DNA from 4 places in the Cohaesibacter gelatinilyticus genome. Region 1 is predicted to be linked to each of the others. Evidence: predicted binding sites of a transcription regulator. Region 1 holds the regulator's gene; each other region holds the start of a gene.
The links. The regulator LexA, encoded in region 1, represses DNA repair genes until DNA is damaged. The targets are predictions, from matches to a motif close to TGTTCNNNNTGTGTTCNG.
Positions count from the first base shown of each region.

Region 2: the regulator LexA is predicted to act here: its motif matches at 5,540-5,557, upstream of uvrA (excinuclease ABC subunit UvrA).
Region 3: the regulator LexA is predicted to act here: its motif matches at 3,222-3,239, upstream of CRO57_RS09510 (ATP-dependent helicase).
Region 4: the regulator LexA is predicted to act here: its motif matches at 4,591-4,608, upstream of recA (recombinase RecA).

Region 1 covers NZ_OBEL01000001.1:1,447,813-1,456,025, reverse strand. The annotation lists gene gltX (glutamate--tRNA ligase) at 1-849, opposite strand, end outside; gene CRO57_RS06490 (ComEC/Rec2 family competence protein) at 1,228-3,576, shown strand; gene lexA (transcriptional repressor LexA) at 3,729-4,448, opposite strand; gene CRO57_RS06480 (sulfite exporter TauE/SafE family protein) at 4,739-5,563, opposite strand; gene CRO57_RS06475 (NHL repeat-containing protein) at 6,075-8,183, shown strand; gene CRO57_RS06470 (peptidoglycan-binding domain-containing protein) at 8,186-8,213, shown strand, end outside.
Region 2 covers NZ_OBEL01000001.1:1,228,017-1,236,229, reverse strand. The annotation lists gene CRO57_RS05505 (efflux RND transporter permease subunit) at 1-1,615, opposite strand, end outside; gene CRO57_RS05500 (efflux RND transporter periplasmic adaptor subunit) at 1,626-2,615, opposite strand; gene CRO57_RS05495 (cation diffusion facilitator family transporter) at 2,817-3,761, shown strand; gene CRO57_RS05490 (AraC family transcriptional regulator) at 3,827-4,678, opposite strand; gene CRO57_RS05485 (single-stranded DNA-binding protein) at 4,867-5,412, opposite strand; gene uvrA (excinuclease ABC subunit UvrA) at 5,708-8,213, shown strand, end outside.
Region 3 covers NZ_OBEL01000001.1:2,086,247-2,094,459, forward strand. The annotation lists gene CRO57_RS09500 (FAD-binding oxidoreductase) at 1-1,216, opposite strand, end outside; gene CRO57_RS09505 (chloride channel protein) at 1,514-3,142, shown strand; gene CRO57_RS09510 (ATP-dependent helicase) at 3,323-5,719, shown strand; gene CRO57_RS09515 (50S ribosomal protein L11 methyltransferase) at 5,839-6,711, shown strand; gene CRO57_RS09520 (hypothetical protein) at 6,872-7,078, opposite strand; gene CRO57_RS09525 (aminopeptidase P family protein) at 7,340-8,213, shown strand, end outside.
Region 4 covers NZ_OBEL01000001.1:1,941,392-1,949,604, forward strand. The annotation lists gene alaS (alanine--tRNA ligase) at 382-3,042, opposite strand; gene recA (recombinase RecA) at 3,475-4,542, opposite strand; gene CRO57_RS08840 (sugar phosphate isomerase/epimerase family protein) at 4,913-5,776, opposite strand; gene CRO57_RS08845 (NAD(P)-dependent oxidoreductase) at 5,805-6,695, opposite strand; gene CRO57_RS08850 (TRAP transporter large permease) at 6,890-8,164, opposite strand.

The DNA.
Region 1 (8,213 bases):
CTGAGTGGAGAAGAATTCATCATCCCCGTGGCTCCAACCAAGACGAACCAGATAGTTGCGCATGGCTTCTGGCAAATACCCCATATCACGATAGGCTTCGACGCCAAGAGCACCATGGCGTTTGGAGAGCTTCGCACCATCTGGGCCATGGATCAGCGGAATATGCGCCATAGTTGGAACATCCCAGTCCATTGCCTGATACACCAATGTCTGGCGAGCTGCGTTAGTCAAGTGGTCATCACCACGTACGATATGAGTGATACCCATATCATGATCATCGACAACTACTGCAAGGTTGTAGGTTGGGTTGCCATCAGATCGCATGATGATCATATCATCAAGATCCTTATTTGGTATCACGACCGTGCCCTGAACCTGATCGTTGATGGTGGTTTTACCTTCCAATGGTGCCTTGATGCGAATGGCGGCTTTGGCGCCTGCTGGTGCCTCGGAAGGATCACGATCTCGCCAACGACCATCATAGCGAGGGGGCAGTTTGTTAGCGCGAGCTGTTTCGCGCATTTCGGCTAGTTCTTCCGGAGTGCAGTAACAACGATAGGCCTTGCCCTCAGCCAGCAACTGTTCAACGATTTCGCGGTGGCGTTCTACGCGAGAATATTGGGAGACGGCTTCGCCATCATAGTCCAGTCCCATCCATTCCATACCAGCCAGAATAGCGTCGATAGCTGCGTCGGTTGACCGTTCACGGTCGGTATCTTCAATGCGCAAAACCATCTTGCCGCTGTTGGCTTTTGCATAAAGCCAGTTGAACAGAGCGGTACGAGCCCCACCGATATGAAGAAATCCAGTCGGGGAAGGGGCAAAGCGTGTTACAACCTGTGCGCACATAATGCTATCAGTTACCTGTCGTTGTGGGATAGGATGGGTATTGGCCATGTTAACCACCATTTGGTGGAGCCATTGCCATGATTTGCTAAGCATCTAGCACAGCTTCCTAGGCAGGTGAAAGACCTCATGCGCCATAGAGCAACGGAAAAAGGTGTAAAAGGGGAAGATTTCGCTGCACCAGCCTCAGAGCTGGGTGGCGGGATGCATCGGGATGGTAAGGTCTCCGAATTTTCTGATAATGCTTATTCCGGCTTTTTGCCCCCTGATAAAGGGCGGCGCTTTCGTTTTTGGTCTGAGCGCTTCTGGTTTCAGGTTCAAGATCAATGGCGTCGGGATTGTGATTTCAACAATGCCATGTTGTTGTGGTCCGCATTCTTATTGGCGCTGGGAGCGGCAACCTACATTTATTTGCCGGATGAACCTGTTTGGTGGCTACTTTTGCTAATGTGTTTGATGTTTGGTGGTATTGCCTTTCGTGCTGCAAAAAGAGGAAAGAGCTTTACTGTTCCGGTACTTTTTGCCTCTTTCTTGTTTGGACTAAGTGCTGCCTGTTTGCATGGGCAATTTGGAGGCACGCCCATTCTGACCTCTTCTATGTCTACCACGTTTATCGGAAGACTTGAGCAGATCGAATATCGTTCCGCAGATGAGAGATGGACAATAGCCATAGAGAATATTGAAGGTCTGGCAATTTCAAATACTCCCAGAAAGTTGTTGTTGATCCGTCGTGCGAAAGAACCGAAGTTTCAAGCAGGTGATCGAATTGAAGCATGGGCAAGACTTATCCCCCTACAAAGACAAGCTTTTCCGGGTAGTTTTGATTATGGACGTTACCTTTGGGCAAGACAGATTGGCGGACAAGGTTATTTGGGTCGAAGGGTGAAACTGCTTGCTGATGGAGCTGGGGCCACCAACATCTCACTGTGGCTGGATGTATGGATGAGGATTGAGCAAGTGCGGTCCAATATGGCGAGCTATTTGTTTGCCCATATGGAGGTAGGGCCTGCTGGTCTTGCATCTGCATTGGTTGTCGGGAAACGTGATTACCTGACCGTTGAGACCAAAGATGCTCTACGCCTCTCTGGGCTTGCTCATATTCTTGCAATATCCGGACTGCATATGGCTCTTGTGACCCTGACGATCTTTGGTGGGGTTCGTTTGGCTGGTAGCTTTATTGAACCGTTGGTTTTGCGTTACGATATTAAGAAATTGGCTGCTTGGGCTGCTCTGCTGGCTGCAACTTGTTATTTGGTTCTGTCGGGACATGGCGTGGCAACCATTCGAGCCTATGTGATGATGGTCATTTTTCTAGGTGCTATTTTGGCTGGGCGCCCAGCACTGACGATGCATAATGTGGCTCTAGCCTTGATTATTCTTGTTCTGTTTCAACCGTTTTCAATTGTCGAGCCAGGCCTGCAAATGTCATTTGGTGCTACTGTAGCACTTATAGCAGGCTATCGGTCTTTGGAAGGAATGACGAAATGGAGAGCTTGGGGTGGAAGGTTTGCAGGAAATGTTCGGGATGATTTCAATCGCCAGATAGAACGCCAAGGCAGCGTGATCCATCGTGGTGTCATGCAGATTGTGCGTTGGTTTGCGGGGCTTTGCATCACTGCATTATTGGCGGGTTTAGCCACCACACCGTTTTCAATTGCTTTTTTCCATCAAATGGCACCTATGGGATTGATAGCCAACCTAATGGCGATGCCGATTTTAAGCTTGATTGTGATGCCTTCTGCTTTGATTTCCGCACTGTTGATTCCAGTTGGATTACAGCAATGGTCATTGGCTGTGATGGAATGGGGACTGGAGCAAATCATATATGTTGCCCAATGGGTTGTTGATATATCTCCGCAGATTGCATTGTTGGTAGCTGGGCCAGCGGGATTGGCATTGGCAAGTGCCGTAATATTGACGTCTATCGCAATTCATCCCAACCGATTGGCAGTTGGGGCGTCGCTTATTGCTGGGGCAGGGCTGTTGGTATTCAATCAATTACAAATGCAACCTGATATCTGGATTGCTGAAAATGGAAGATCAATAGCAGTACGTGATGGCAAGGGGCATTGGGTTTTTGCTGGTATCAAGGAGGACCGTTTTCTGGCACAAGCTTTATTGAAGGCAGATGGAGACACTCGGGCCTTGCCATCCATCGCTACTCGCAATCAGAATTCACCGGCGATCGGCGACGCATCAGGAGAGGTGCGATGCGATGGAGATGCATGCCGTCTCAATGTTTCTTCTAATGGGCTGCAATGGGCTGCCGAGCCGAAAAGAGAAGTTTGGAGCGTTTCACTGATAAAGACCATGCGGGCATTTGCCGAAGAATGTGCTGTTTCAGATATCGTGATCTCAGCTCTGCAGGTGCCGGAAAGCTGTAGCCGACCGCTTTTGGTTGTTGACAAATATCGCCTCAAGCAACACGGCAGCCATTTTCTCTGGCTGCCTCGAAGTGATGCAAGTGACCGCGCAGCAAGGTATTCAGGAGAGTTGGAGCGGAAGGAGAAGCTTGTCAGTTACTCAAGCGCTCCGAATATGGTCAAGAACGACCAGCCAGTCGTCCATCGAGCTGGAAATTTGTCGGCAAACTGGCTGGTTTGGCCAGATCCCGATCTGAAACAAGTCTGGCATTTGCCTTCCGGAACTGTTTCTAAGTTGAAAATAAAGTCTTCTCAGCCTTATGCTGGTCGACCTTGGCAGAAAACAACAATATCTGAGAATGATTAGGTGTCGCTACATAAGGAATGGCTTCTGTCAGATAGCTGAACAAAATGTTTCGAGTTTTTTGATGTCAATCATACCTAAAACTGCGTGATCTGTATTGGGAGGAAACAAACCACGCAGGATTGAGAGGCAAATCCTCAAAAGATCTATAGACCTTAATACTGACGCATCAAGCCAACCAGTTTACCTTGTACGCGTACCCGATCTGGACCAAAAATACGTGTCTCATAGGCAGGGTTGGCGGCTTCCAGAGCAATGGAGGCTCCCTTCTTCCGAATCCGTTTCAAGGTTGCTTCTTCTTCATCTACGAGTGCGACGACGATCTCTCCTGAGGAAGCATCATCGGATTTTTTGATGACAACCGTATCACCATCCAGAATACCAGCTTCAATCATGGAATCTCCGCGCACTTCCAGTGCAAAATGTTCGCCACCACGAAGCATTTCAACCGGGACAGAAATTGTATGAGACTGGTTTTGGATGGCCGAAATCGGAACCCCGGCAGCGATACGACCCATGACAGGAACGGCAACACCTGATGTATTTTCATCATTGGAGGGAGCACTGGATTCTGGTGCCGGAGTACGCAGCTTTCCAAGCCCTCCTTCAACAACGCTGGGTGAGAAACCCTTTGTGGTTTTGGCAAGGCTGGGAGAATTGGCCTCTGGGAGCTTCAAAACTTCCAAAGCACGGGCACGATTTGGTAGACGGCGAATAAAGCCACGTTCTTCCAGCGCGGTGATCAATCGATGAATACCGGATTTCGAACGTAGATCCAGCGCATCTTTCATCTCATCAAATGATGGAGGAACGCCGGATTCCTTTATCCGTTCATGAATGAACATGAGCAATTCATGTTGCTTTCGAGTCAGCATTTTCCTCTCCCAATAATATTGCACCATATATCACGAGTTTTCATTGATGAAACATCATTCACTGGTCAAAACCCAAGACATCACACACTGGCCAAGGTGCGTCGAAACTTCGAGAATATTTAGGTCGTGAATATTCGTTTCCAACAAACAATCACTGAGCTGTATTCCCTTAGAGACTCACTTGGCACAAATCACGAACAAAATATAGCTGTTCTTGCTGTGTTCCGCAAGTTCTTTCGCCTTGCGGCCAAAAGAGGAGCTGCCCATTATCGCTTAAACCCATCGTATTTTTAAAAGCCGACGGCTTTGCGGAGCATGTTCATGGCAACGATTATCAGGAAAACCGCAAAGACCCGTTTGAGCGGTTTGGGATCCAACGCATGAGCCAACTTTGCTCCATATGGAGTGGTGATCAGCGTCATGGCGATGATGATGAAAAAGGCTGGCAGGTTGATGGCACCGATCGTGAAAGGAGGTCGAACCGTCTGCGCGATATCGACCATCATAAAACCAGGAAGCGAGGGCACTGAGATAGCAAGGCCGAAGCCCGCTGCGGTTGCCACAGCACGGTGAATGGCAACATTATGCAAGCTCATGAGTGGAACTCCCAAGCTACCTCCGCCAATGCCCATGAGCACCGACAGGAAACCCAATATCGATGCGAGAATGCTGCGCAAGATGCCAGTCGGCATCTGCTCGGCAATTTGCCAACTCTGACGACCAAAGCCGAGATAGAGGCCGACCAGGATACCAAGTCCGCCGAAAATAGCTTGCAACACGTCTGAACGAAGTTCAGAGGCGGTGAAGCCACCGATGATCGCACCTACTGAGATGAAGATGGACCAGATCTTCAGGATATCCCAATCCACCGCTCCTTTTTTGTGATGGGAATGGAGCGAACGGATGGATGTCACAACGATTGTGGCGAGCGATGTACCAAGGCAAAGCTGCATGACTTGATCACCACCATATCCCAGTGATGAGAAAAGATAGAAGAAGGCTGGAACCAGCACGATACCTCCGCCTACGCCCAAAAGGCCCGCAATAACACCGGCAAAGGCTCCTATTGCCAGCATGAAGGCAAGGAGGGGGAGATAGCTGCTTATTGTTTCCATGAGAGTTTCCGTATGGCCACTTGGTCGGTTGCGTGGAGAATAGTGTTAAATCAGAGGTCGGAAAAGAGCTGGCCGAAGCCGGGGAGTTGACCCTTTATACCTACAGATCGAAGACAATTCCACATACTGGCCTTATTACTGCAAACTGCTTGTTTATCTATCAATCAAGGGAACTCGTTCGTGTGTCTGACTGATTAATATGTCCGGTGTTTGGGCCTCTAATCTTGAGACTGCGGAATATGTGAATGGTGTTTTTGAACGCCTGAAAGGACGAAATTGGTCTAATGGAGAAATTTGATCTTCGATTAGTCTGCGAACTCGGTTATTCTTTTTACAATCATTTATTTCGAAGCAGAGCCTATCGCTCTTCGTATGTGGCAATTGTTTCATAATTGCCTACTTGCGCTTGTTTTGATCAGATTGCCGAACTTCGGTATTTGAAATTTTATAAGAACCAAAAGCGGGGATAGCCCGTCCTAGAGATGTTGAAATATTTTGGGAGATTTTAGTCATGGATATTCGAAATGGTTTGAAACATCATTTGCGCCATGCTCCGCTGCCCCTGATATTTTGTCTGTCTGTATTAGCGACGCCTGTTGCACATTCGGAAGAGGTGAAATGGCGCTTGCCCAAGCTCTCGTCTCCTTCCAGCCCGGGTGCGACTGGTGCGGAACAGCAGACAGATGGGGAGGGGTATGAGATTTTTGCCGCTGGCGGCGCGTCGCTTTTGGAACCGAGCATTCGGCCTCAAGCGCGTTTGTTCAAAGGCGCTAGCGCAGCCACATCGGGCTTTTCCGGTTCTTATATAAGATTACCACTTGTTGCTCCTGGTGAGACACCAGAGGTGAATGCGTCGCCGGAAATGCGATTCATTGATCCAAATGGTGCGTCAGTCACGCTTTTGGGTCTGGATAATATGGAGGCGGCGATGGTTGCGCAGGAGATCAAACGTCGCCCTTATGATCAAATTCTGGCCAAGGATGTTGGGCAGGTATTTGGTCTGGCCATGGATGATGCAAAAGATCCAAGCCTCTTTATTGCTGCGGCATCTGCTTATGGCCTTCCAATCGTTGGAGGGGATGAGAATGGTGATGGCGTTGAAGATCGTCTATTCTCTGGCCAGGAGGGCGCTCGTTTCATGGATGCACTCTTTGGTTCCAATCCTGAGAGCGGTCCTGGCACCATTTATCGTGTTGATGGCACCACAGGCCAGATTGAGGTCTTTGCCAATATTGAACTGGATGGGGTGAAAAATTCCGGCCCTGGCCTTGGGCAAGTGGCTTATGATCCGGTCAGTCGTCAGATCTTTGTCTCCGATCTGGATACCGGCATGATCCATCGTCTGGATATGAGCGGAGCAGATCAAGAGCAATTTGATCATGGCGTGACGGCTCGCTCGCTTGCTGGGCGGCCTGAGATTGCATTTGATCCTGCTAATCGTCTGAATATTGAAGACGAAGCCTTTGATGCCGAGGATCCTTCTACCTGGCACTATACAGCGCCAGAGCGGCGCGTCTGGGGTTTGGCCGTCCATAACGGGCGGCTTTATTATGCTGTGGGGGACGGTCCGGAGATCTGGTCTGTCGGTATTGATCCTACGAGCGGAGCTTTCTCTTTTGATGCGCGTTGGGAGCTGACGCTGTCTGATGAGCATGGTGATGAGGAAATCTCCGATATCGCCTTTGGTGCCGATGGTTCCATGATTCTTGCGCAGCGTGGCAAACGGGTCGCACGGTTTGATTTCACGGAATTGGTGGAGGGTGGAAACGCCAAGACACTTCGCTTTTACCGTGAAAAGCCAGACGATCCGGCGACACCTTCCAAATGGGTCGAGAAACCAATTGAATATGCAGTCGGTTTTCCCGCCAGTCATGATAATGGCTCTGGCGGAATTGGTCTTGGACCTGCCTATGATGAGTTTGGCCGTTTGAATTTCAAGGCCTGCAAAGGCACACTCTGGAATAGCGGTGATCGTCTGCGTGGTGGAGAGGCTTATGCCGATGCTCTGCGCTCTGGTGGTGCTTTGGCCATCGATGGCTTGCAGGGACAACCTGTCGGTCTTTCAAAGGCTGAGAACAGCCCGCCATGGGTGAGTTATTTCCATGACTATGACGGCCGTTATCCAAGCAAGAAGAATGCAGGGCATGTCGGCGATGTCGAGATTCTTGGTTGTCAGGGTGAGCCGGAATATGGCTATTTTGATCCGGGTATACCGGACTGGCCGGGAGATCCCGGTGGTGAATGGTGGCCATGTCTGTTCAATCCGCAATGGTGCGAGCCGCCAAAGCGTGATGTCTGTGTGAATACCAAAGCCAAACTGGTTTGTGATGCGACCAAGGGCAAATATGTGCTGAAACTGATTGCATCCGAAGGCAAGGATTACGGGTTCGACACCATGTCCATCATGGATCCAACGTCCCGTATGACGGAACTGCCCGGTGATAAGCCATTTCCTGGTTCTGTTTCTGTGCCGACAACTGGTTTGCTGAATGGATCGCTCGGTCAGGTCAATGTTTGTGCTTTCAATAGTGCAGACAAAGCCACAGGCCAGCCATTCGATTGCTGCAAGGTCAGCGTCGAGTTCACCATCCCTGACATCAACTGCTCACTGGGAGAATGATCATGTTTCTTTCTCTTATCTCAAAACCGA
Region 2 (8,213 bases), 220 kb from region 1:
GACTTCGCCCTTTCAGAATTGGGGCAGCAACCAGTCGATAGCTTTTGCCAAGAATGCCACCATCTGCACTTTCGGCATGGTCACCCTTGCCGATCCAATCCATCAGCCATGGTGTGAGCATCACCGCCACAAAGAATGATAGCACCATTGCAGCAGACGCCACGGCTGGGATTGGACTCATATAAGGGCCCATCAAGCCAGAGACAAACATCATCGGCAACAGAGCCGCTACGACTGTCAGCGTTGCAACAACGGTCGGATTGCCCACTTCAGCCACACCCTCGATTGCAGCTTGAATTTTTGACCTTCCATCCTTCATCGCCCAGTGCCGGGCAATATTTTCGATCATGACGATGGCGTCATCAACCAGAATACCGATGGCAAAGATCAGTGCGAAAAGCGAAACGCGGTTGATGGTGTATCCCATCAGATAGGCCGCAGCCAATGTCAGGAGAATAGTGGTTGGAATGACGATAAACACCACGACACCTTCACGCCAACCAATTGCAAGACTGACCAACAAAACGATGGAAACGGTGGCAAGGCCAAGGTGATAGAGAAGTTCATTGGCTTTTTCATTCGCAGTTTCACCATAATTACGGGTGATATCAACATTCAGACCTTGAGGAATGATTTGCCCCTTGAGTTGCCCCACTCGCTCCACAATGGCATTGGAGATGTTGACCGCATTGGCTCCTTTGCGCTTGGCTATGGCAACAGAAACCGCAGGGAACCGACCCAAGGATCCATCTTCCAGTCTTGGCATATGCCAAACCCGCTGTTCCTTCTGAGATGCACCAACCACAATTTTGGCAACATCCTGCACATACACCGGGCGACCATCGCGGGTGGTGAGAAGGATAAGACCAATATCGGGCACACCACTTAGGGTTTGCCCAACAGCAACCGGGAGCGCTTTATTCTGTTCCCGCATCGCGTCGACCATAAACGAGGTATTGGCAGACTTCACCTTGCCGACCAGTTGCTGCAGCGTGATACCATAGAGCGAGAGTTTTTCAGCATCTGGTTCTACACGGATCTGGTCCGGACGACCACCAACCAGATAGGTCAGGCCAATATTTTCCAGCTTGGCCAGCTCCACTCTTAGTTCATCCGCAATGTTATAAATCGCATTATCGGTCCATTTGTCAGCCACTTCTGGCTTTGGCGACAAAGTCAGCACAGTGATGGCTACATCATCAATGCCACGGCCGACAATCAGCGGCTCCGGTATCCCAACCGGGATCTGGCTTAGGTTTGCTTTGACCTTATCATGCACGCGTAGAACAGCAGCATCAGAGCTGGTGCCCACTAAGAAACGAGCCGTAACGGTGACCATATCATCCATACTTTGGGAATAGACATGCTCGACCCCATCAATACCTTTGACAATCGTCTCCAACGGCTCGGTGATCAGCTTGACCGCATCTTCCGCTCGCAAGCCATCAGCCCGCACATGGATATCAACCATGGGCACTGAGATCTGAGGCTCTTCTTCGCGAGGCAAGGCCATCAAAGCCACAAGGCCGAGGGCAAAGGCGGTTATGAGCATCAAAGGTGTCATTGGCGACGAAATGAATGACTTCGCCAGATTGCCGGAAATTCCAAGTTTCATTGTCATCCCCTTATGGCTTGACCAGCTTGTCGCCATCACCAAGACCGGAGAGGACTTCGATCATATCCTTGCCATCTTGCTTATAAGCATGACCCGCTTGAATGGCGATATCGATCGGCTTACCTTTGGCGCTGATGGAGCGCACATAGTCAACGCCATATCGGGTAAAGATGTAGCCCTTAGGCACCAGGTAGGTTTCGCGTGAGCCAGCATGCACACGCACCTGGATACGCTCACCAACGAAATAGTCGCCCAGACCGTCAACATGCGCATCGGCCAGCACGCGACCATTTGAGATTTGCGGATAGACTTTTGAAATTTTACCTTCGCGGACACAGCTTTCGTCACACCGGTTCCCACGCCCGGCAACTTCAACCATATTCCCCTTGGCAAGAAATCTTGCATGACGTTCAGGCAAGGCCAAACGCAAGATGTAATTTTCCCTGGCAATCGTCGCGACGGCTTCACCTGGCATGACGACAGAACCAACAGTCAATGGTACATTCAATACACGGCCGGATTGCGGGGCCAATACAGCGCCCTCCTCCGTCTGACGAACGATTACGGCGCGCTCCGCTTGCGCTGCTTCCAGTTTGCTGGAAGCCACATCGAACTGTGTAAGAATCTGATCACGGCGGACTTTGGAGATGGTACCCTTTTTATAGAGACTTTCTGCACGATCCTTATCGGTCTTGATGTTATCGATCTCTCGTTGCGCGGCTCGGATCTCCGCATCCACCGCCTGTATTTTCAGCGCCAGCTTCTCATCGACCACACGAGCGATAGTTTGTCCTTCCCTCACCATATCTCCTTCAGTTACCGCAAGTTCGGTGACTGTACCGGGAATGCGTACTCTTGCTGCGATTGAGTTGGTAGTCTCGACTGTGGCATAAACAGCTTTTTTATCCTCAATCAAAGTGAGATGAACGGTGAAATTCTCGGTATGAGCCGTGGTCAACCCACCAAGAAGGATTGACAGACTTAACAGAGATGGTTTCATTGCCGACGACAAAAGAGTGACGATCCACGTCGCTCTTGAGGACGATATCCAGGATGATTTTGCGTTGCGCATGGCGAGGGTCTCTGGCTTGAATTTTTATATTAGTATTATCGAATATATGAAATAAAAGCCATTGTCAAAGACCTGTCGCCAAGAATCGCATAGATAATAGGCGCGACGACTTTAAGACAGGAGAGCAGAATGGCCTCTGGCTCGAAGAAGGTTATTTATGCCGCCTTGGCGGGGAATGGTTTGATTGCGATTACCAAGTTTTTCGCTGCATCCGTCACAGGCTCTTCCGCGATGCTTTCAGAAGGCATTCACTCGCTTGTCGATACCGGGAATCAGGGCTTGCTTCTGTATGGCTTGAAGCGAGCGAGCCGTCCCGCAGACAAGAAACACCCATTCGGCTACGGCGCCGAGCTGTATTTCTGGGCCTTTGTCGTGGCCCTGCTGATTTTTGCTGTTGGCGCAGGCCTCTCCATTTATGAAGGTATACAAAAGGTTCTGCATCCGCACCCTGTCTCCGATCCGACCATCAACTTTGTTGTTCTAGGGGCAGCGTTAGTCTTTGAAGGTTGGGCTTGGTGGGTTGCATTAAAAGAATTTCGCTCCACCAAGGGCAAGCGTGGCTGGATGCAAGCTGTAAGCGACTCCAAGGATCCAACCGTCTTTACCGTCCTGTTTGAAGATTCAGCCGCCATGTTGGGCCTGATCGTTGCCGGTATCGGTATTGCCGTTTCATATTATATGAACATCCCATGGATGGATGGTGCAGCCTCCATTATTATTGGTATCATTTTGGCTGGCACAGCCATGTTGTTGGCGTATGAAACAAAGGGTCTTTTGATTGGAGAATCTGCTTCAATCGAGACTGAAGAAGAACTCGCTCAGATGGTCACTTCGCATCCAGCTGTCACTATTGTCAACGAGATCCGCACCTTGCATCGCGGACCGAATGACGTATTGCTGGCTTTAAGCCTCGATTTTGAGAATAGCATGATTGTTGGTCAGCTGGAGGTCGTGATTGCTGACCTGGAACGTCAAATTCGAGAACGCTTCCCGCTCATCAAGCGTATTTTCATCGAAGCACAGAGTTATAAGGACCATATCGAGGTCGCAACCGAACAAGGCGATCAGATCTAGATCCAGTGCAAATAAATCTCTGAACAGATTAAAGGCTAAAGGGGCGCCTCCTTTAGCCTTTTCATTTATTTGAGTGGCATGTAGATTTCCGTCACCAGATCCGACGGAACCGTTGTTTTTGGATCATTGAGGTAGCATTCAAAACACGGAGCCTCTGCGGTTTCCTCTCCGCTTTCCGAAAGCCATGCTCCAAAGAACCATTGATAAGCCTTCCCAAGCTCGGCATAGGGTCCTTTATGGATCAATACTGCGTGACGGCCACCGCCGACACTACGAGTAGAAATGCCATATTCCTCATCACTATAGTCCTTATCAACGACGAATCCTGCAGCAGAGCGCAGTTTTTCAGTCTCGACCGATGCCGGATCGTCATAATAGATGCCTATGGATTTGGCAGTCTGATTAAGCAGACCATTTTTCGCCGCCCAGATCCCCGCCTTTTCAAAGGCCTTTCCTACCTGCATATAATCGCCATGGTGATCGACACAGGCCAGTTTCATCGGATCAATTGACTTGATTTCTACGTCAAACATTTTCTTCAACTCCATTGTTGGGATAGACACAACGGGAATGTCCTGACGAATAGAACGATATGATGCCGGGGCAGCTCCATAAGACGACTTGAATGCGCGACTGAATGCTTCGACACTTCCATAACCGGCTCGTTTGGCGATGGCAGTAATCTCACTACTTGTGCGAATCAAATCACCAGCAGCACGATGCATACGCAGGCGACGCACACTCTGCATCACCGTTTCATTCATCAAACCGTGATAGATACGATGAAAATGACACCGTGAAAAACAAGCCACATCCGCCAGTTTATCCAGATCAAGATCTTCATCCAGATGATCTGACAGATAAGCCAGAACCCGCTCAATACGCTTGAGATAGCTGTCTTGCATATGTTTGTTCATAATCAGGACCTCCTTACAATTTCACGCTATCCCAAGGCAACTTGATAAATATTGCTAAGTTGAACTCAACACACAGCGCCTATACCCGTCCAGCTTTGCAGTCTTTTGGAAGAAATGAAAAAACCCGGCAGATTTCACACCATACCGGGCTTTTGATTGAAGTATTTATGCGCTCAAACGCGAATTGCTCAAAACGGGATATCGTCATCCATATCGCTGAAACCGCTGCCACCTTGGCTACCGCCGCCTTGCTGGCCACCGCCGCCAAAACCGCCGCCACTCTGCCCGCCCTGAGGACCGCCGAAGCCGCCTCCGCCAAAGTCGTTACCGCCGCCCTGGCCACCAAAGCCACCGCCCTGCGGACCAGCTCCACCACCTTCACCACGATTATCAAGCATGGTCAATGTGGAATTGAAGCCCTGCAGAACAACCTCTGTGGAATAGCGATCCTGACCACTTTGATCCTGCCATTTACGTGTCTGCAACTGGCCCTCGACATAAACCTTCGAGCCTTTGCGCAGATAATTCTCTGCAACACGGCACAGGCCTTCATTGAAGATCACAACGCGGTGCCACTCGGTACGTTCACGACGTTCACCAGTATTGCGATCTTTCCAGTTTTCGGAAGTCGCAATGGACAGATTACAAATTGGCCGACCATCCTGAGTACGGCGAATATCGGGATCAGCCCCCAGATTCCCTACGAGGATGACTTTATTTACGCTTCCGGCCATGTCCATGTTCCATCTTGTTAACGCCAAATCTTGGAGCGAGATCATAGCAGTTTTGATCCAGCATGCCACCATCCGCTGACACTTCCCACGACTTTATCAGATCGCAATGTACTCGCCTCTTGAATTAAGGAACAAATCATGCACAAATGCAATCGAAAATGCTAAAAATCCCGGCATGAATCAGCAATCCGGCTTGTTTCCTGACAGATGTGTGCTTATCTCCCACTGAGTCCAGAAACAAATCCAATCATATTTTACGTAGCAGATCCGCTCTTCCCAAGGATGTTTTACGACCATGACTGACACTTCATTATCTTCCCAGAAATCAATCTCCATTCGTGGTGCACGGGAACATAACCTCAAGAATGTCAATCTCGACATCCCGCGGGACCAACTGATTGTGATGACCGGTTTATCGGGCTCAGGTAAAAGCTCGCTCGCTTTTGATACCATCTATGCGGAAGGCCAGAGGCGTTATGTCGAGTCTCTCTCAGCCTATGCGCGTCAGTTTCTAGAAATGATGCAAAAGCCAGATGTCGATCAGATTGACGGCCTTTCTCCCGCCATCTCCATTGAACAAAAGACCACGTCGCGCAATCCACGTTCAACTGTCGGTACTGTCACCGAGATTTATGACTATATGCGCCTGCTGTTTGCGCGTGTTGGCATTCCCTATTCGCCAGCGACAGGTCTTCCGATTAAGAGCCAAACCGTCAGCCAGATGGTTGACCGTATCATGGAACTCCCGGAGAAATCCCGTCTCTATCTGCTGGCGCCAATTGTTCGTGGGCGCAAAGGGGAATATCGCAAAGAACTCGCCGAGCTGATGAAGAAAGGCTTTTTGCGCGTCAAGATTGACGGTGAGTTCTACGAAATTGCTGACGCTCCTGCACTAGACAAGAAATTCAAACATGACATTGAAGTTGTGGTTGATCGTGTGGTCGTGCGCCCGGATATGGAAAGCCGCCTAGCCGACTCGTTGGAAACGGCCTTGGAATTGGCAGAAGGGCTGGCTGTCGCTGAGTTCGCTGATCAAACCGAGGACGATGGTAAACCCAAACGAGTGATATTCTCGGAGAAATTCGCCTGCCCGGTCTCCGGCTTCACCATACCCGAAATTGAACCTCGGCTCTTTTCGTTTAACAACCCCTTTGGCGCTTGCCCGACTTGTGATGGCTTGGGAAGCGAGTTGCAGATCAGCCCTGACCTCGTCATTCCTGATACGTCATTAAGTCTGAAGGACGGAGCCATTGCACCATGGTCAAAAGGAACCTCCCCGTTCTATCGCCAGACATTAGAGGCTTTAGCCAAGCATTATCAGTTTGAGCTGACCGTTCCATGGATAGAACTCCCCTTCAAAGCGCAAGAAGTTATTCTCTACGGCACTGGCAAGGAAAAGATCCAGTTTGTTTATGATGATGGTTCTCGCTCCTATAAAGCCAACAAACCTTTCGAAGGTGTCATTCCGAATCTGGAACGTCGCTGGCGAGAGACAGAGAGCAATTGGGCACGCGAGGAAATTGGCAAATATCAGTCCACCCATCCCTGCTCGGCTTGTGAAGGCAATCGCTTGAAACCTGAAGCCTTGGCTGTGAAGCTGGATGGCAAGCACATTGCGGATATCTCGAAGCTGTCAATCAAGGATGCAACCGTCTGGTTCACCGGTCTTATTGATACGCTCAGCGCTCAACAAAAGGAGATCGCTGAACGGATTCTGAAGGAAATTCGCGAGCGTCTGGCCTTTCTGAATGACGTAGGACTTGAATATCTCTCCCTGTCTCGTAATTCCGGCACCTTGTCTGGCGGCGAGTCTCAAAGAATTCGCCTTGCATCACAAATTGGCTCGGGCCTGACCGGCGTTCTTTATGTTCTGGATGAGCCTTCTATTGGTCTTCACCAGCGAGATAACGCCCGCCTTCTGGATACACTTCGTCATTTGCGCGATCTGGGAAATACCGTCATTGTCGTTGAACATGATGAAGATGCCATTCTGACTGCTGATCACGTCATTGATGTTGGCCCGGGTGCCGGTATCCATGGTGGGCGCGTTGTCTCCGAAGGAACCCCGAGTGATATTCTATCCGACCCCAACTCACTCACGGGACAGTATTTGTCGGGTGCCAAGAGCATTCATATTGAAAACGACCGCCGCAAGGCAAAGAAAGGGCGTGAACTTACCGTTGTCAACGCGAGAGGTAACAATCTTAAGAATGTTACAGCGTCCATTCCTCTGGGCACCTTTACCTGTGTGACCGGCGTATCAGGGGGCGGCAAATCGACTTTCCTGATTGATACCCTCTATAAGGGAGCTGCGATGAAGCTGAATAAGGCGCGGAATATGCCAGCTCCGCATGATCGCATTGAGGGATTGGAGCATATCGACAAGATCATTGATATCGATCAGTCGCCAATTGGCCGTACCCCGCGTTCCAACCCGGCAACCTATACCGGTGCCTTCACACCAATTCGTGAATGGTTTGCAGGCTTGCCGGAAGCAAAGGTTCGCGGCTATGCACCAGGTCGTTTCTCGTTCAATGTGAAGGGTGGACGCTGCGAAGCCTGCCAAGGCGATGGCGTTATCAAGATTGAGATGCACTTCCTGCCTGATGTCTATGTGACGTGCGACGTCTGCAAGGGCCACCGCTATAATCGAGAGACCTTGGAAGTCAAATTCAAGGAGAAATCCATTGCCGATGTACTGGAAATGACTGTTGATGAGGCTGCAGAATTCTTTTCAGCTGTTCCGTCTGTTCGTGACAAAATGATCACTCTGCAGCGAGTTGGACTTGGTTATATCAAGG
Region 3 (8,213 bases), 640 kb from region 1:
TTTCCGCATTTTCATGCTCTTCCGGCTTCTCGGGATCCAGCAACAACAGCACGTGAAAATTACCATCACCCACATGCCCCACGATAGGAGCAATGAAACCAAATTCATCAAGATCAGCCTGGGTTGCCATGACACATTCCGCAAGGCGTGAGATTGGCACACAAACATCCGTAGATAATCCCTTGGCTCCCGGGCGCAAAGCATGTGCTGCCCAATAGGCATCATGGCGTGCAGTCCAAAGAGCCGTGCGTTCCTCTGCTTTCGTTGTCCATTGGAAATCTTCACCACCACAATCCGCAACAATTTCAGAGAACAGCTGAGACTGCTCCGATACTCCATTCTCTGAACCGTGAAATTCGACAAATAGAGTTGGCCGTTCCTTCAAGTTCAGATTGGAATAATCGTTGCAAGCCTTGACCTGGAGAGGATCAAGCAGCTCGATACGGGCAATGGGAATACCACATTGAATGGTCAGAATCACGGCATTGCAAGCACTTTCCAGATCAGGAAAATTGCAAATGCCCCCTGCTATAGCTTGCGGAATACCGGACAATTTCAACGTTACGTCACAGATGATACCGAGAGTTCCTTCTGATCCCACGATCAAACGTGTCAGATCATATCCAGCGGAGCTTTTCTTGGCGCGGCTGGCAGTGCGGACAATGGCACCATCAGGCATCACAACAGTCATCGCCAGAACATTGTCCTTCATGGTGCCATAGCGAACTGCATTGGTGCCAGAAGCACGAGTTGCCGCCATACCACCAATGGACGCATCAGCTCCAGGATCAATTGGAAAGAACAAGCCGGTATCACGCAAATAATCATTAAGCTGCTTTCGTGTCACACCTGCCCCGACACGGCAGCTCAAATCTTCAGCATACACGTCCAGAATTTCATTCATCTGGGAAACATCTATGGAGATGCCACCATATGGAGCATTCAGATGTCCTTCCAGCGACGAACCTGTACCAAACGGAATGACAGGAACATTGCATTCAGCACAAAGTTTGACGATATCGGAGACCTCTTCTGCAGAATGAGCAAACACCACGCCATCCGGCACCTGATTCTCTAACCATGTGGTCGTATGACCGTGTTGTTCGCGCAAAGCTTCCCCTTTCGTGAAACGGTTGGAATATTTACTTTCCAGTTCCGCACAAACAACATCGATAGCCTTCTGGTCCTTTACACGCGCAAAGATTGGCTCAACCATGGGGGTTATCTCCTGCTTTTCTTCTCGTTTGTGTCTTATCTAGCAAAGGAAACCACGCGAAAATAGCGTAGTAATGCTCTATGGGACAGGACAAAGCGCATCCTGCTGCCTTAGCTATCAACTCGGACAAAGCTGTTTCTGCTCACAAAAGCTTGTAGATCTTACCACGCAGAGCGCTTTTGAATTGGCGAATCTGGCTTTATAGTTGAATTTCAAGCAATCTTGTTTCGTAAGACATGCTACTCTGGCACAAGAGCCAATTATCGAGCATCACAAACAACAGGCCAGAAGAAAAACATGCGCTGGTTAAATCCCGTCTCCCTTGCCAAAAACTGGATCGAACCCAATTGGCGCAGCTATCTGGCAACTCAACAACCACAATTATGGCTATTGGCCATTCTGATTGGCCTGCTTGTCTCCTGCGCAGCGATCATATTTCGATTGGGGATCGGCGCTGTGCAATGGACGTGGCTCGGCACCATAAGTGAAAGCATCGCCACCGCTGCCGATAACCAACCTTATTGGCTTATCCTGCTTGCTCCTACATTGGGTGGGCTCTTTGTCGGTCTGTTTCTCGAATATGTCCATCCGATCAAACGCGCTGAAGGTGTTGCCGATGTCATCGAGGCGCGTGCTCACGGTGGTTCCGGTCTGCGTTTCTGGCAAGGATTGGATAGCGCCGCCGTGACCATCGTCTCACTGGGCGCTGGTGCCAGTGCTGGTCGTGAAGGTCCAATGGTGCATCTGGGTGCCAGTCTTGCAAAAATCGTCTGCGAACTGTTCAGTCTGCCCTCAACTGCCCGCAAAACCTTGCTGGCCTGTGGCGTCGCCAGTGCAGTATCAGCCAGTTTTAATGCTCCCATCGCCGGCGTCCTGTTCGCCCATGAGGTCATTCTCGGCCATTATGCCATGACTGCCTTTGTGCCTATCGTTCTGGCGTCAGCCATGGGCACCTTGCTGTCCCGCCTTTATTTTGGCGATATAGCAGCCTTTGACATCCCGGCCTATCAGATCACATCCTATTGGGAACTCCCGGCGTTTGCTTTGCTCGGTATCACCTGTGCCGTCGTTGCTGTGTTGTTTCAATTTTCTCTGATGGGCACGGACTGGGTCGCCCGGCATGTAAAAATACCGCTGTTCCTGCGCCCAGTCATTGGTGGCTTTGTCATTGGCTGTATCGCTCTGGTGTTCCCGGAAGTTCTGGGGGTTGGCTATGAAGCAACCGACATGGCCCTGCACCAAAAGCTGCCCCTCGCCATGCTTTTCGCGCTGATCATTGCCAAGACAGCGGCAACAGCCATCACGCTCGCCTCGCGTTTCGGCGGGGGAATTTTCTCGCCTTCGCTCTATGTCGGCGCCATGACTGGCGGTGTCTTTGGCATCATCGCTGCGCAAGTCTTCCCGGAAATGGCATCAAGCCAGGGCCTCTATTCCATTCTTGGAATGGGAGCCGTGGCCGCTGCGGTTCTCGGCGCCCCTGTCTCCACCACAATGATCGTCTTTGAGCTCACCGGTGGATATGCGCTCTCCATCGCACTACTTATCACAGTCTCCATTGCCACAGGCCTGACATTGGCACTGCATGGGCGCTCCTATTTTCATTGGCAGCTGGAAATGCGCGGTGTCTTCTTACAGGAAGGTGATCACAAGTTCCTTGTTACCCATATCAAAGTGGCGCAATTCTATCATCCTTTGACAGAGGATGCTTTGGAAGAAGACCATCTACTTCCGGAAGATTCAGACACATTACGGTTGATGGATAATCTGGAAACAGCTTTGAAGGCCTTTGACGCCTGTGGTGGCGAACCAATCCCCGTCGCAGATCCTGATGATCCAACCAAAATACTTGGTTGGGCAAAGCAAGTTGATGCCCTTCGCTATTTCAACGACCTGTTGATCGACACCCATGCGCAAGAACACCGCTAAGACTGGAATGCCCACCAATGGCATTTGACTTCTATCGCCCCCTTTAAAAAAGGCTTAGAAAGTCCTGACAAAGCCATTATGTTGCTATAATGTTCTAGATCCAGATTCGAAATCTGGTTTATAAGGGCTTATGCCCTTCAATGCCATGCATAAACCGATCCAGTAGGACCCACTCACTCCATGTCTGACTTGTTTGCTTCACCACCGACACCCCCTACTCCGTCAGACGGTGAGCCTGATCATCAAAGCATTCGAGCACAATTGCAAAAGATGCGGCCCGTACCCTATATGGATGGCCTGAACCCGGAACAACGGGATGCGGTAGAAAGCATCGATGGGCCACTTCTGGTGCTGGCTGGCGCAGGTACAGGCAAGACCCGTGTTCTTACCACCCGCATCGGTCATATTCTGGCAACCCGCAGCGCCATGCCTTGGCAGATCCTCGCAGTGACCTTCACCAACAAGGCCGCCCGCGAAATGAAGGACCGCATCGGCAATCTCATCGGCGGCAATGTCGAGGGCATGCAATGGCTGGGCACCTTCCACTCGATTGGCGTGAAGATCCTGCGTCGACATGCGGAGTTGGTGGATCTGAAATCCAATTTCACCATCCTTGATACTGACGACCAACTTCGCCTGATGAAGCAGCTTATCCAAGCCCAAGGCCTGGACGAAAAGCGCTGGCCTGCGCGCCAACTGAACACTCTGATTGATGGCTGGAAGAACCGCGGCCTGACGCCACAACAAGTCCCACAAGACGAAGGCTATTATTTTGCCCAAGGCCATGGCGTCAAACTCTATACGGAATATCAGGCCCGCCTGAAAGTTCTCAATGCCTGTGATTTTGGAGATCTGCTTCTGGAATGCTTGCGGCTCTTCCGCGAAAACCCGGACATATTGGCCGATTATCACAAGCGCTTTCGCTATATTCTGGTGGACGAGTATCAAGACACCAATATCGCGCAATATCTCTGGCTGCGCCTGCTGGCCCAAGGCGGCAATAATATCTGCTGCGTTGGTGACGACGACCAATCCATCTATGGTTGGCGTGGCGCAGAAGTCGATAACATTCTGCGGTTCGAGGAAGATTTTCCCGGCGCCAAGGTCATTCGACTTGAACGCAATTATCGCTCCACGGTCCATATTCTTGCCGCAGCCTCTCATTTGATCACTTATAATGAAGGCCGTCTCGGTAAAACGCTTCATCCCCAAATCGAAGATGACGACGCGGAGAAGGTAACAGTCACATCAGCTTGGGACAGCGAGGAAGAAGCCCGCACCATCGGTGAGCAAATCGAAGATCTCCAGCGTGCCAAACATGATCTGAACGAAATTGCCATTCTCGTCCGTGCGTCATTCCAGATGCGCGAGTTCGAAGATCGCTTCATCACCATGGGGCTGAACTATCGCGTCATTGGCGGCCCGCGCTTCTATGAACGCGCCGAGATCCGTGATGCCCTCGCCTATTTCCGTTGCGTGGTACAACCTGCCGATGATCTGGCCTTTGAGCGTATCGTCAACACCCCGCGCCGCGGCCTGGGTGATGCAACACTCAAACAAGTTCACGATCACGCCCGAAGCCATGGTTTGCCTCTTACCGAAGCTGCAACTGATCTGGTTCAGACAGAAGAACTCAAACCGCGTCCGCGCAATTCGCTGAAGGGCGTGCTCGGCCAGTTTACCCATTGGCGCACCATGCTCGCTTCCATGAAGCATACCGAACTGGCTGAAATGATTTTGGATGAGTCCGGTTATACCGAGATGTGGCAGAAGGACAAAAGCGCTGATGCCCCTGGCCGCCTCGACAACTTGAAGGAACTCATCCGCTCCATGGAAGAGTTCGACAGCCTTCCAAGCTTCCTGGAACATATTGCGCTGGTCATGGATCGTGATTCTGCCCAAAGTAATGAAGCAGTCTCCATCATGACATTGCACTCAGCCAAGGGATTGGAATTTGACACCGTTTTCCTGCCAGGTTGGGAAGAAGGTCTTTTCCCTCATCAACGTGCTTTGGATGAATCCGGCACACGCGGTTTGGAAGAAGAACGCCGTCTTGCTTATGTGGGCATCACCCGTGCCAAGAAACGTGCCAAGATTTATGTGGCTTCCAATCGCCGCATTCATGGTCTTTGGCAGAGTTCCGTCCCATCGCGTTTTCTGGACGAACTGCCTCCCGCTCATGTGGACGTTGTGGAGAGCCAATCCACTTATGGCGGCTATGGCAATTCCGGTGTCGGTGGCTCCATCTATGGCAAAAGCCGCTTTGATAGCTCCGATCCGTTCGAGAACAATTACGATACTCCGGGCTGGAAACGCGCTCAAAACAACAAGGCCAAGAAAACCGGCAAGCCCAAGCAACGCTATGGAGGCGGACCTGCTTCCAGTGGCAAGGTGATTGATGGCGAACTGATCGCCAAAGGCACCTCAGATACACCATCTCTCTATTCAGTAGGTGAGCGTGTTTTCCATCAGAAATTCGGCTACGGGAATGTCAAATCCATCGAAGGTAACAAGTTGACAGTCGAGTTTTCTACCGGCACTAAGCGGGTGATTGACAGCTTTGTGGAACGTCATTGATTGGCGGAAACGCCAGCGGAACATCTTGTGATCTTGCCTTTACCTCCAAGAGCCGCTATCGAAGCACAAAATTGGCATCGAGTTGCCATAGCGTTATACGTCAAGCGAAAGACTGACACATGTCCCACTATCTCTATGCCGAAGGCCCTGCCGATCAGGTCCAGAATGCCGCCCGGCATCTTGAAGTCCTGTTCGAAGAAGACGGCTTTGCCATTTCCAATTTCGAGATTGATGAAGACGCCAAAGTCTGGGCCTTGTCCCTCTATCCAGCTGAGGAAATTGCCGACGAAGCCCTTTCCCGAGCACTGGACAATCTGAAGACTCAGGACATCTCGCTACCATTGGAAAAGGTAACTCTGCCAGACGAAGATTGGGTAAGCAAAAGCCTGGAAGGCCTGGTGCCAGTTGAAGCAGGCCGTTTTGTTATTCATGGCTCCCATGATGTTGGCATGAACACCAAAGGCCGCATTCCTGTACAGATCAATGCTGGTCAAGCATTCGGCACTGGCCACCATGGCACCACAGCAGGCTGCCTGAAGGTCTTGAGTGAAGAGCTGAAGCAAATTCAACCTGAACGCATTCTGGATCTCGGCACAGGCTCAGCTGTCCTTGCCATTGCGCTTGCAAAATTGCTCAAGCAGACCATTGTGGCAACCGACATTGACCCGATTTCCGTTGAAACCAGCCGCGACAACGTCCGAATCAATGAGGTGCATCCATATGTGAAACTTGCTTGTGCTTCCGGCTTCAGCCATCCCATTTTCAAGGAAGAAGGCCCGTTCGATCTGATCGTTGCCAATATTCTGGCCGGACCACTTTGTGACATGGCCAAGGATGTAGCCGCCAACACCATGCTGGGTGGCCGCATTGTGCTTTCAGGTTTGTTGCCTCACCAGAAAGCCAAGGTCGTTGCAGCCTATCGTCAACAAGGCTTCCATCTGCTGCGCGCTGTAGAAGAAGATGGCTGGCTGGTTCTGGTCCTGCAGAGCTGATCATACAGTTTCTGATCAGGCATACCCTAGAAGCATATTGCCCAAAAGTGTGCGCGGTTTGCGGGCATATGCTCTAGATACAAAGAAAGCGGGCCAAGGCCCGCTTTACTTTTTCTCAGTCGCAAGACTGATGAATCCAAACCAAGTCAAGTTCCAGAACTTAGAATGGCAGATATTTTGCGTCTTTGGACTTCACTTCGTCCGCATCAAAACCACCAGCAGAAAGCAGGCTACGGTCAGCATTGCGGATGTAAGCTTGAACATAACGACGAGCTTCCTGCTCGCGAGCGTGGATCATACGATCAAAAGTACGACGAATAACGGACATGGTCTCATCCTTTACATGGAGCAGGTTGGGAGGCGCCATCAATGGCCCTCTGCTCTTTGCGTTTTTCTTGAGCCTAATATGTGGATTTTCCATACATTTGAGAAGTCTCAGTTTTACAAGACAGCTCTGCAAAAAATGCATGGCAGGTTAAGCAAATTTTTCAGCGGATAACACGACAGCCCCCTAAAGCCACCTTGCACTTCATCGGTACATTGGGCACCATCAAATCATAGCCATAAAAGTCTGCTCCGCGCCCGCCCGGAGGCTGTGGATTATTTCTCATTGCCAAAAGAGATCAACATGTTTCAAATCTTCTCCGACCAAGCCAGCCCAGATCAGGGCCGTGTCCGTCTCCCTCTGCTACGCGAGGAATTGCAGGAGCAGGGATTGACCGGCTTCATCCTGCCACGTGCAGATGAATATGGCGGAGAAAATTTGGCAGATTATGCAGAGCGTCTTGCCTGGCTCACCGGTTTCACCGGTTCCGCAGGTACTGTCATTGTCTTGCGCAACAAGGCAGCCATTTTCATTGATGGTCGTTATACCCTACAAGTACGCGATCAGGTGGACACAGATCTATTGACGCCTGTTTCCTTTCCGGAAACAACCCCGGCACAATGGCTGAAAGAGAATATCAAGGAAGGTGATGTTATCGGTTTTGATCCATGGCTTCATACCGCAAAACATGCGGAGCAGCTGGAGCAAAACTGTATCAAAGCCAAGGCAAAACTGGAACCGGTTTCCAAAAATCCGGTTGATTCCATCTGGTCAGATCAACCGGCTCGCCCGAGCGCTCCGATTGTCCCGCAACCGTTCGAGCTGACCGGTCGGAATGCAGAAGATAAAATCCAACTCATCGCTGACAAGATTGCTGACAAGGCTGATGCTACCTTCATCACACAAGCAGATAGCGTCGCTTGGCTCTTAAACATTCGTGGTGCTGATGTTCCTCGTGCCCCCCTACCACTCGCATTTGCCATCGTCACCAAGTCGGCAAAGGCTTACCTAATCTGCGAAGAAAAGAAACTTCCTCGCGAAACATGCAAATTGCTGCCCAACAACTTGACAGTGGTTGCACCAAAAGAGCTTGAACAATTCTTTACCGGCAATGAAGCAGATGCCAAAAGTTGGTTGATTGATCTCACTTTGACACCTCAGGCCGTCGTCTCCATGC
Region 4 (8,213 bases), 490 kb from region 1:
AAATAGCGCACAAACGACTTCCAATTACGCATTTGCGACTAGTTTTCTTGCGATTGAGCTATTTACGATCAGGCCAATTTGAGTTACGTACATCATGTGACTATTTCGATAGTCCGGTGGCTGCCTGATCACCCGCTTGCCCACCACCTCGATTGGTCAGGCAGCCATTTCTTCCCTAAAAGATTATCCAATATTTAATATGCATGGCGCCCCATCGGCATGCATAGGGAAGACTGCGGACTCAAAAAAGTATCTCTCATTACAAATAGTTTGGCGTATTTTTCGAACTCGATGATCCCTCCAAACAAAAAAGCACCGCCAAAGCAGTGCTTTCTATTCTCTTAAATCGTCGATCGAATGGACATGTTAGAGCGGTTGCAATTACAGCGCTGCGATATGACCTTTGATAGCTGCAATTGCAGCATCAGCTTGGGCTGCATCCTTACCACCAGCCTGAGCCATATCAGGGCGACCACCACCACCGCGACCGCCAAGCACCTCAGCTGCCAGTTTCACCAGTTCAACGGCATTGACACGCTCGGTCAAATCTTTGGTTACACCAGCAACAATACCGACTTTGCCATCATCAGAGACACCAATCAGAACAACCACGCCAGAACCAAGACTTTCCTTGCCCTGATCAACAAGACCTTTCAGATCTTTAGGAGAAATGCCTTCTGCGACCTTGGCCATGAATTTCAGACCATTGACTTCTTCATGGCTATCACCGCCAGCCTGTCCACCGCCCATAGCAAGTTTGCGACGAACATCAGCCAATTCTTTCTCCAGCTTACGGCGATCAGCAACCAAAGCTTCCAAGCGATCCAGAAGATCGTTCGGAGAGACTTTCAAGAGGCCTGCGGCCGCACGAACGCGAGCATCTTGCTGTTGCAAATAGGCACGCGCTTCATCACCTGTCAAAGCTTCAAGACGGCGCACGCCAGCGGCAACAGCACTCTCTGAGACCACAGTCATCAAACCGATATCGCCGGTGCGTTTAACGTGAGTACCGCCACAAAGCTCAACTGAGTAGGTCTTGCCAGCTTTTTCGCCACGCACAGCCTCACCCATGGAGACCACACGAACCTCTTCGCCATATTTCTCACCAAACAGAGCCATCGCACCAGCTTCGATAGCATCATCAACAGCCATCACACGAGTTTCCACGGCACTATTTTGCAAGATCATCTCATTGACCATGGCTTCGACATTGGCAAGCTCATCGTCACCCATTGGCTTCTGGTGCGAGAAGTCAAAACGCAGACGCTCAGGAGATACCAACGAGCCTTTCTGGGCCACATGCTCACCAAGTGTCTCGCGCAATGCCTCATGCAACAAGTGAGTTGCCGAGTGGTTGGAACGGATTGCCCCACGGCGCTGGCCGGAAACTTTCAGCTCCAGCGCCTCACCAGCCTTCAAGCTGCCTTCAACAAGCGTGCCGAGATGCACAAACATACCATCAGCTTTCTTGACGGTGTCGCGCACTTCAAAGCGAATGCCATCCGCCAGCATCAAACCTTTATCGCCGACCTGACCACCGGATTCACCATAGAATGGGGTCTGGTTCAAAATGACCGCACCCTCGTCACCGGCATTCAGAACATCGACCTCGGCACCATCTTTAACCAAAGCCATGACAGCACCTTCCGCTTTCTCGGTCTCATAACCAAGAAACTCTGTGCTACCGGCTTTTTCTTTCAGATCGAACCAGACTGCATCGGTAGCAGCTTCACCCGAACCAGACCAATTGGCGCGCGCTTCGGCCTTCTGACGTTCCATTGCGACATCAAAGCCATCAGTATCAACATTGATGCTGCGCGCACGCAGAGCATCTTGTGTCAGATCCAGCGGGAAACCGTAGGTGTCATAGAGTTTGAATGCGGTCTCACCATCCAGGCTATCACCATCTCCCATACCATCAGTCGCATCATCCAGTAACTGCAAGCCACGGCTCAGGGTTTTACCGAAACGTGCTTCTTCCAGTTTCAAGGTCTCAGTGATCAAAGCTTCTGCTCGGCCCAGTTCAGGGAACGCTTGCCCCATTTCACGCACGAGTGTTGGAACCATTTTATAGATCACCGGATCCTGCGCCCCCAACAGGCGGGCATGGCGCATGGCACGGCGCATGATACGACGCAGCACATAGCCACGGCCCTCGGAAGATGGCAACACACCATCAGCAATCAGGAAGCTGGTCGAACGAAGATGATCGGCAATCACACGATGGGAAGCAGCAGCATCGCCTTCTTCTTCGCGACCAGTAAGATCAACGCTATTCTGGATAAGCGCACGGAACAAGTCTGTTTGATAGTTGTCATGAGTGCCCTGCAGAACGGCAGCAATACGCTCCAAGCCCATACCTGTGTCGATGGATGGTTTTGGCAGATCGATGCGCTCATCCTTGGAGAGCTGTTCATATTGCATGAAAACCAGATTCCAGATCTCGATGAAGCGATCACCATCTTCTTCTGGAGAACCTGGAGGGCCTCCCCAGATGTGATCGCCATGATCATAGAAAATCTCGGAACAAGGGCCACAAGGACCAGTCTCGCCCATGGACCAGAAATTGTCACTGGTCGGAATGCGAATGATCTTGTCGTCGGACAAACCTGCAATTTTCTTCCAAAGATCAAATGCCTCATCATCCTCATGATAGACAGTAACCAGAAGCTTGTCTTGTGGCAGGCCAAATTCTTTGGTGATCAGGTTCCAGGACAGCTCAATCGCATCTTCCTTGAAATAATCACCAAAAGAGAAGTTACCGAGCATTTCAAAGAATGTATGGTGTCGTGCGGTATAACCGACATTATCCAGATCGTTATGCTTGCCACCAGCTCGAACGCATTTTTGCGAAGTCACAGCACGGCTATAGTCGCGTGGTTCCAACCCGGTGAATACATTCTTGAACTGAACCATACCCGCGTTGGTGAACATCAATGTTGGGTCGTTGCGCGGAACCAGTGGACCTGAATCAACAATCTGATGATTGTTATTGCCAAAATAATTCAGGAACGTGGATCGGATCTCGTTTACACCACTCATGAATTCACCATGTAATCTGTTATCGGTTGCAGGTATGTCCTCTTCCACTATCCAATGCTCTGACCAGCAGTAGCATCAAGATCAGTGAAAAGAGTTGCACCATTTCTAGTGGGCAATGTGATGTATAAAAAATCCAAGACTTTTCAGCACAAGAGCCCCTCGTCTTGGCGGTTTTAACGGGCGTTTTGGGTGCTGTCCATAAATTTGCAGATCCCAGCCCAAGAATTCCGCGCTCTCCCCCCATCAAAATGGATTTAGGAGGTGATTTTCACGGCCGATAGTGGACAAACATGGAAAATTCACATGCCATCACTCCATCCCCCGAAATAAAGCCACGCGCGCACAGAAAACGAAGTCAAAGAAAAATACCCAAAAGAAAAGGGCTACCAATGCAGCCCTTTCAAATCACTTCAAGCTTGATAGGAAAACGATTTATTCGTCATCTTCCTCCGGTCCCGTATTCTCAATCAGATCATCACCGTTCAATCCGGCATTTTGGCGAATGGCCATCTCAATCCGGTCTGCAATCTCAGGATTTTCACGCAGGAAATTCTTGGAATTTTCACGCCCCTGCCCCAAGCGCTGGCTATCGTAGGAGAACCAGGCACCAGATTTATCGACGATATTGGCTTTCACTCCAAGGTCAAGCAATTCACCCAGCTTGGAGATACCCTCACCATACATGATGTCAAATTCAACCTGCTTGAATGGTGCAGCAACCTTGTTCTTGACCACTTTCACGCGGGTCTGGTTACCTACCACTTCATCGCGATCCTTGATGGCACCGGTACGGCGAATATCAAGACGGACGGACGCATAGAATTTCAGTGCGTTACCACCGGTCGTGGTTTCAGGGCTACCGAACATCACACCAATTTTCATACGGATCTGGTTGATGAAGATCACCATGCAATTGGTTCTGGAGATGGAACCCGCCAGCTTCCGCATGGCCTGGCTCATGAGACGCGCTTGCAAACCAGGCAGAGAATCCCCCATCTCACCTTCCAGCTCGGCACGAGGCGTAAGAGCGGCAACAGAATCGACCACCAGCACATCAACAGCACCAGACCGGACAAGGGTATCCGCAATCTCAAGCGCCTGCTCACCAGCATCCGGCTGTGAGATCAACAAATTATCAATATCAACGCCAAGTTTACGGGCATAAATCGGGTCCAACGCATGCTCGGCATCCACAAAGGCGCAAATGCCACCGCGCTTCTGGCTCTCAGCCACACAATGCAAAGCAAGTGTCGTTTTACCGGAACTCTCCGGTCCATAAACCTCGATGATGCGCCCTTTTGGCAAACCACCAATTCCAAGCGCAATATCCAGTCCCAGAGACCCGGTAGGAATAGCATCAATCTCGACCACATCCCGCTGGCCAAGTTTCATGACGGAACCCTTGCCAAACGCCCGATCAATCTGTGACAGGGCGGCTTCCAGTGCCTTTGTTTTATCCATGCTGCTTCCTTCAACAAGTCGGAGACTATTCTGAACCATTTTGAGCCCCATTTTTCACAGCCACTTCATCAGCGCAACCATGATTAATGTACTCATTTTGTTCTCATTTTCAAACAAAATTGTAAATAATGGATAAATATAATATTTTAGCTTTTGTTTTCAGTATGTTCTCACGGGAAAACTAGTAGACTCTACAACAGGCAAACTCGCATCCGAAACAACCGATTCGAGGTGAGGTGTTCAAAACATGCCTTCCTCTGGCCAGAGACTGTAGCACAATTCTCGCCCGACAGTTCGCCACTCGGCAGTGGAGTGCCGAGTGGCAGGATCCTCACAACCGAGGCTCCTTGGGGGCACTGGCCCGCCCTGATGATTGTATGAAGCAGTCAGAGCAAGCCAGAACATCGGATCAACCGTAAATGTCCTTGAACAACCCGATACATTGACGGAAACCGTCTTCGAAATTGTTGTTACCGGGATGATAGACACTCTCAAACGAAATCACACCGTCATAATTGTCAGCACGTAAGGCATCGGCCATTGGCTTGAACTGATCAGCCAATTGACCCTCACCCATTTTCTTCACGGTCAAAGTCGCACGCGGCGTATCTACCAGCACGTCCTTGATGTGAATATGGCCAAGATAGCCATCTTTGACCTCTTCATAACCATCCGGAAAAGCAGTCTCATGACACCAGCAATTATTGGCCGGATCCCATAGAACCTGCAGCGTACCCTTGGCACCCAGATCATCAATCAGCTTGCGACCGGTATAGTTGGAATTGACCATGGTTCCGTTGCCGGTCTCAACCACCAGCTTGACGCCAGCATCCTTGGCCACATCGATGGCCGGTGCAATCAAAGGCAACATGGCGTCCCATGCCCCTTTGGCAACATTCCACTTCTCGGCACCATTATTGCCCCAGAGAATCTGCTCCTTTTTCGGGGTCATGATGCGCACCAACGGACTGCCTACCACGTGGGCCATATCGATCACGCGCTTCAAGGCATCCATATGTTTGACATGCAACTCATCGCCCGGCTTGTTCGCACCGGTCATTCCCGCAAAGATATGGCGGGAGAGACAGGAAACAGGCTTGCCACGGTCACGCAGCAAAGTGTCGATTTCCTTGATCTCTTCTGCCGAATGGTCCCCAACTTCGGTATCGCCGACAAACTGCAGTTCGGCATATTCCAGGCCGAACTCATCCATCACATCAACAGTATGTTTCAGATCACGGCTGATACCGTCACAAATTACACCAAGTTTCATTGATCTTGTTCCTTCTTGTCTCAGCCGATTAGCGATGCAATTCTGCACCGATGATTTCTTCAATCACCCGGGTGCAAACCCAGTTGTCGCCATTTGGATATTTGGTTTTGCCGGCATGGAAAATCTGCATGGCTGTCGATGCAGTATGCATCGGTACGCCCAGATCTCGGGCCATATCCAGACAGATGGTCAGATCCTTATGCATGGTCGCAATATGGGACCCGGTGCCCTCAAATTGACGATCAATGATGTTTTCCAATGCGGTGTTGGAAACACCACATCCTGCGCCGGAAGTAGAGAACACCTTGAAGAGAACCTCACCGGACACACCAGCTTTGGCCGCCAAGGCAGCTGCTTCAAAGGTGGCCGAGAAAATGGAACCGATCAGAGACTGCAAACAGGATTTGACCGTTTGGCCGTCTCCTGCATTGGCACCCACCCGGTGAATGGTCTTGGAAACAGCTTCCATGACGCCTTTATAGTCATCAAGCTGTGCATCTGTTCCTGCAGCCATCATGGTCAGGGTGCCACCTTGTGCGCCTGGAAAACCACCAGATACAGGGCTATCGATCAAGCCGATACCAGACCCGGCCATACCTTCTGCAATGTCACGGGCTTCTGATGGTTTGATCGTGGCGGTCAGGATAACAACGCCACCTTCCGGCATATTGGCAGCCAAACCATCTTCCCCCAGAATAACGGCCTTGGCCTGATCACCATTCATCACCATCACATAGACAGCATCAGCATTCTGCGCGACTTCCTTGATAGAAGATGCTGCCTTGCCGCCCATCTCGACAAAAGCCGCCATACGATCCGCGGACAGATCCAGTCCTGTCGTCTCGAACCCGTTCTTGATCAGGTTCTTGGCCAGACCACTGCCCATATCCCCCAATCCAATTACACCTGTACGCTTCATGGTACTTTCCTAAATCTTCCGGCCGCACCGGCGAGTTGATGACTGGTATGCGTAGCCCTGCCCTGACGCTCGTCGAGAACAACACCTGCACTACCGGCTGTGTGAGGATTTCAAACGCTCAATGAGCGTCGGGCGGGTCCGGAAGACACCTCACTGCCCTTGTTCTGAAAGCCTCTCCCGATCAGGGCGAAGCTTTAGAAAAACAAGCTTGGCACCCAGAGCACCAACTCCGGGAACAGACAAAGCAGAAACATCACCATGACATTGGCGAGCAGGAAGGGAGCTGCCCCCACAAAGATGGAACCAATTCCCATCCGCGCAATGGCAGCACAGACATTCAGACAATTACCAACCGGTGGAGTACAAGCACCAACAGCAAGACCACTCACCAACACCACGCCAAAATGCACGCCGGACACTCCAACTGCTGTAGCCGCTGGAAGCAGAACCGGGGTCAGCAACAAGATAGCCGGGCTCACATCAATGAAGGTACCAGCAATCAGAATGATCACCGCGATCACTAGCATCAGCGCAGTCGGGCCAAGATCAAGACTGACTACATAAGCGGCCAACATGTCCGGCACGCGCTCCAGAGCCAACACCCAGATATAAAGCTGAGAAAATGCAATGATCATCATGATCTTGGCCGATGTCAAAATGGCCACTTTCATGGAATGCGGCAGGGTTTTCAGAGTACTGACACCCGTCAGGAACAGCCCCAGAATAAGACCATAAAGAACACCGAGTCCTGCAGATTCTGTAGGTGTTGCAATCCCGAAGACAACAGAGCCGACAATCAGGATCGGCATGATCACCACAAGCCCCGCCCCTTTCACCTGAGCCATGGCATTCTCAAATGTGAACGCGATTGGTTGGGTGGGATAGTTATTCTTCTTGGAGATGTAATAGACGATGAAAAGTTGGAAGAAGCCGATCATCACCCCGGGGATCAGGCCGCCAAGAAAGAGCTGACCAACGGATTCTTGAGCCACAATGGCATAGATAACCATGGGAACTGAGGGTGGAATGACCATCCCCATGGTCGAAGACGCAACAGTGATACCAGCCGCAAAACTGGCTGGATAGCCGCGCTTTTTCATCTCCGGGATCAAAACCGAACCGATGGACGCAGTATCAGAAGCTGATGAGCCGGAAATGCCACCGAAAATCATTGACGCCACGACATTCACGAGCCCCAAACCACCTTTGAAGCGCCCGACAAAAAAGAGAGATAGATTTAGCAGACGCGTGGTGATACCGCCGGTATTCATCACGAAACCCATCAGGATGAAAAGCGGCAGGGAGATAAGCGCGTAATTATTGATCCCAGCAAACAGGCGTTGCGGCAAAATTCCGATTAGGGCCGGTTGCTCGATCAGAAAGTAGCTAAGAGCCGACAATCCGAGAGCATAGGCTATGGGCACGCCGATGATCAGCAAAACAAACAGGCTGAGAAGAAGCAAAAGCATGCGGGAAGACCCTCCGGCAGATTATTGATCTTGTTGCGACTTCGCTGGC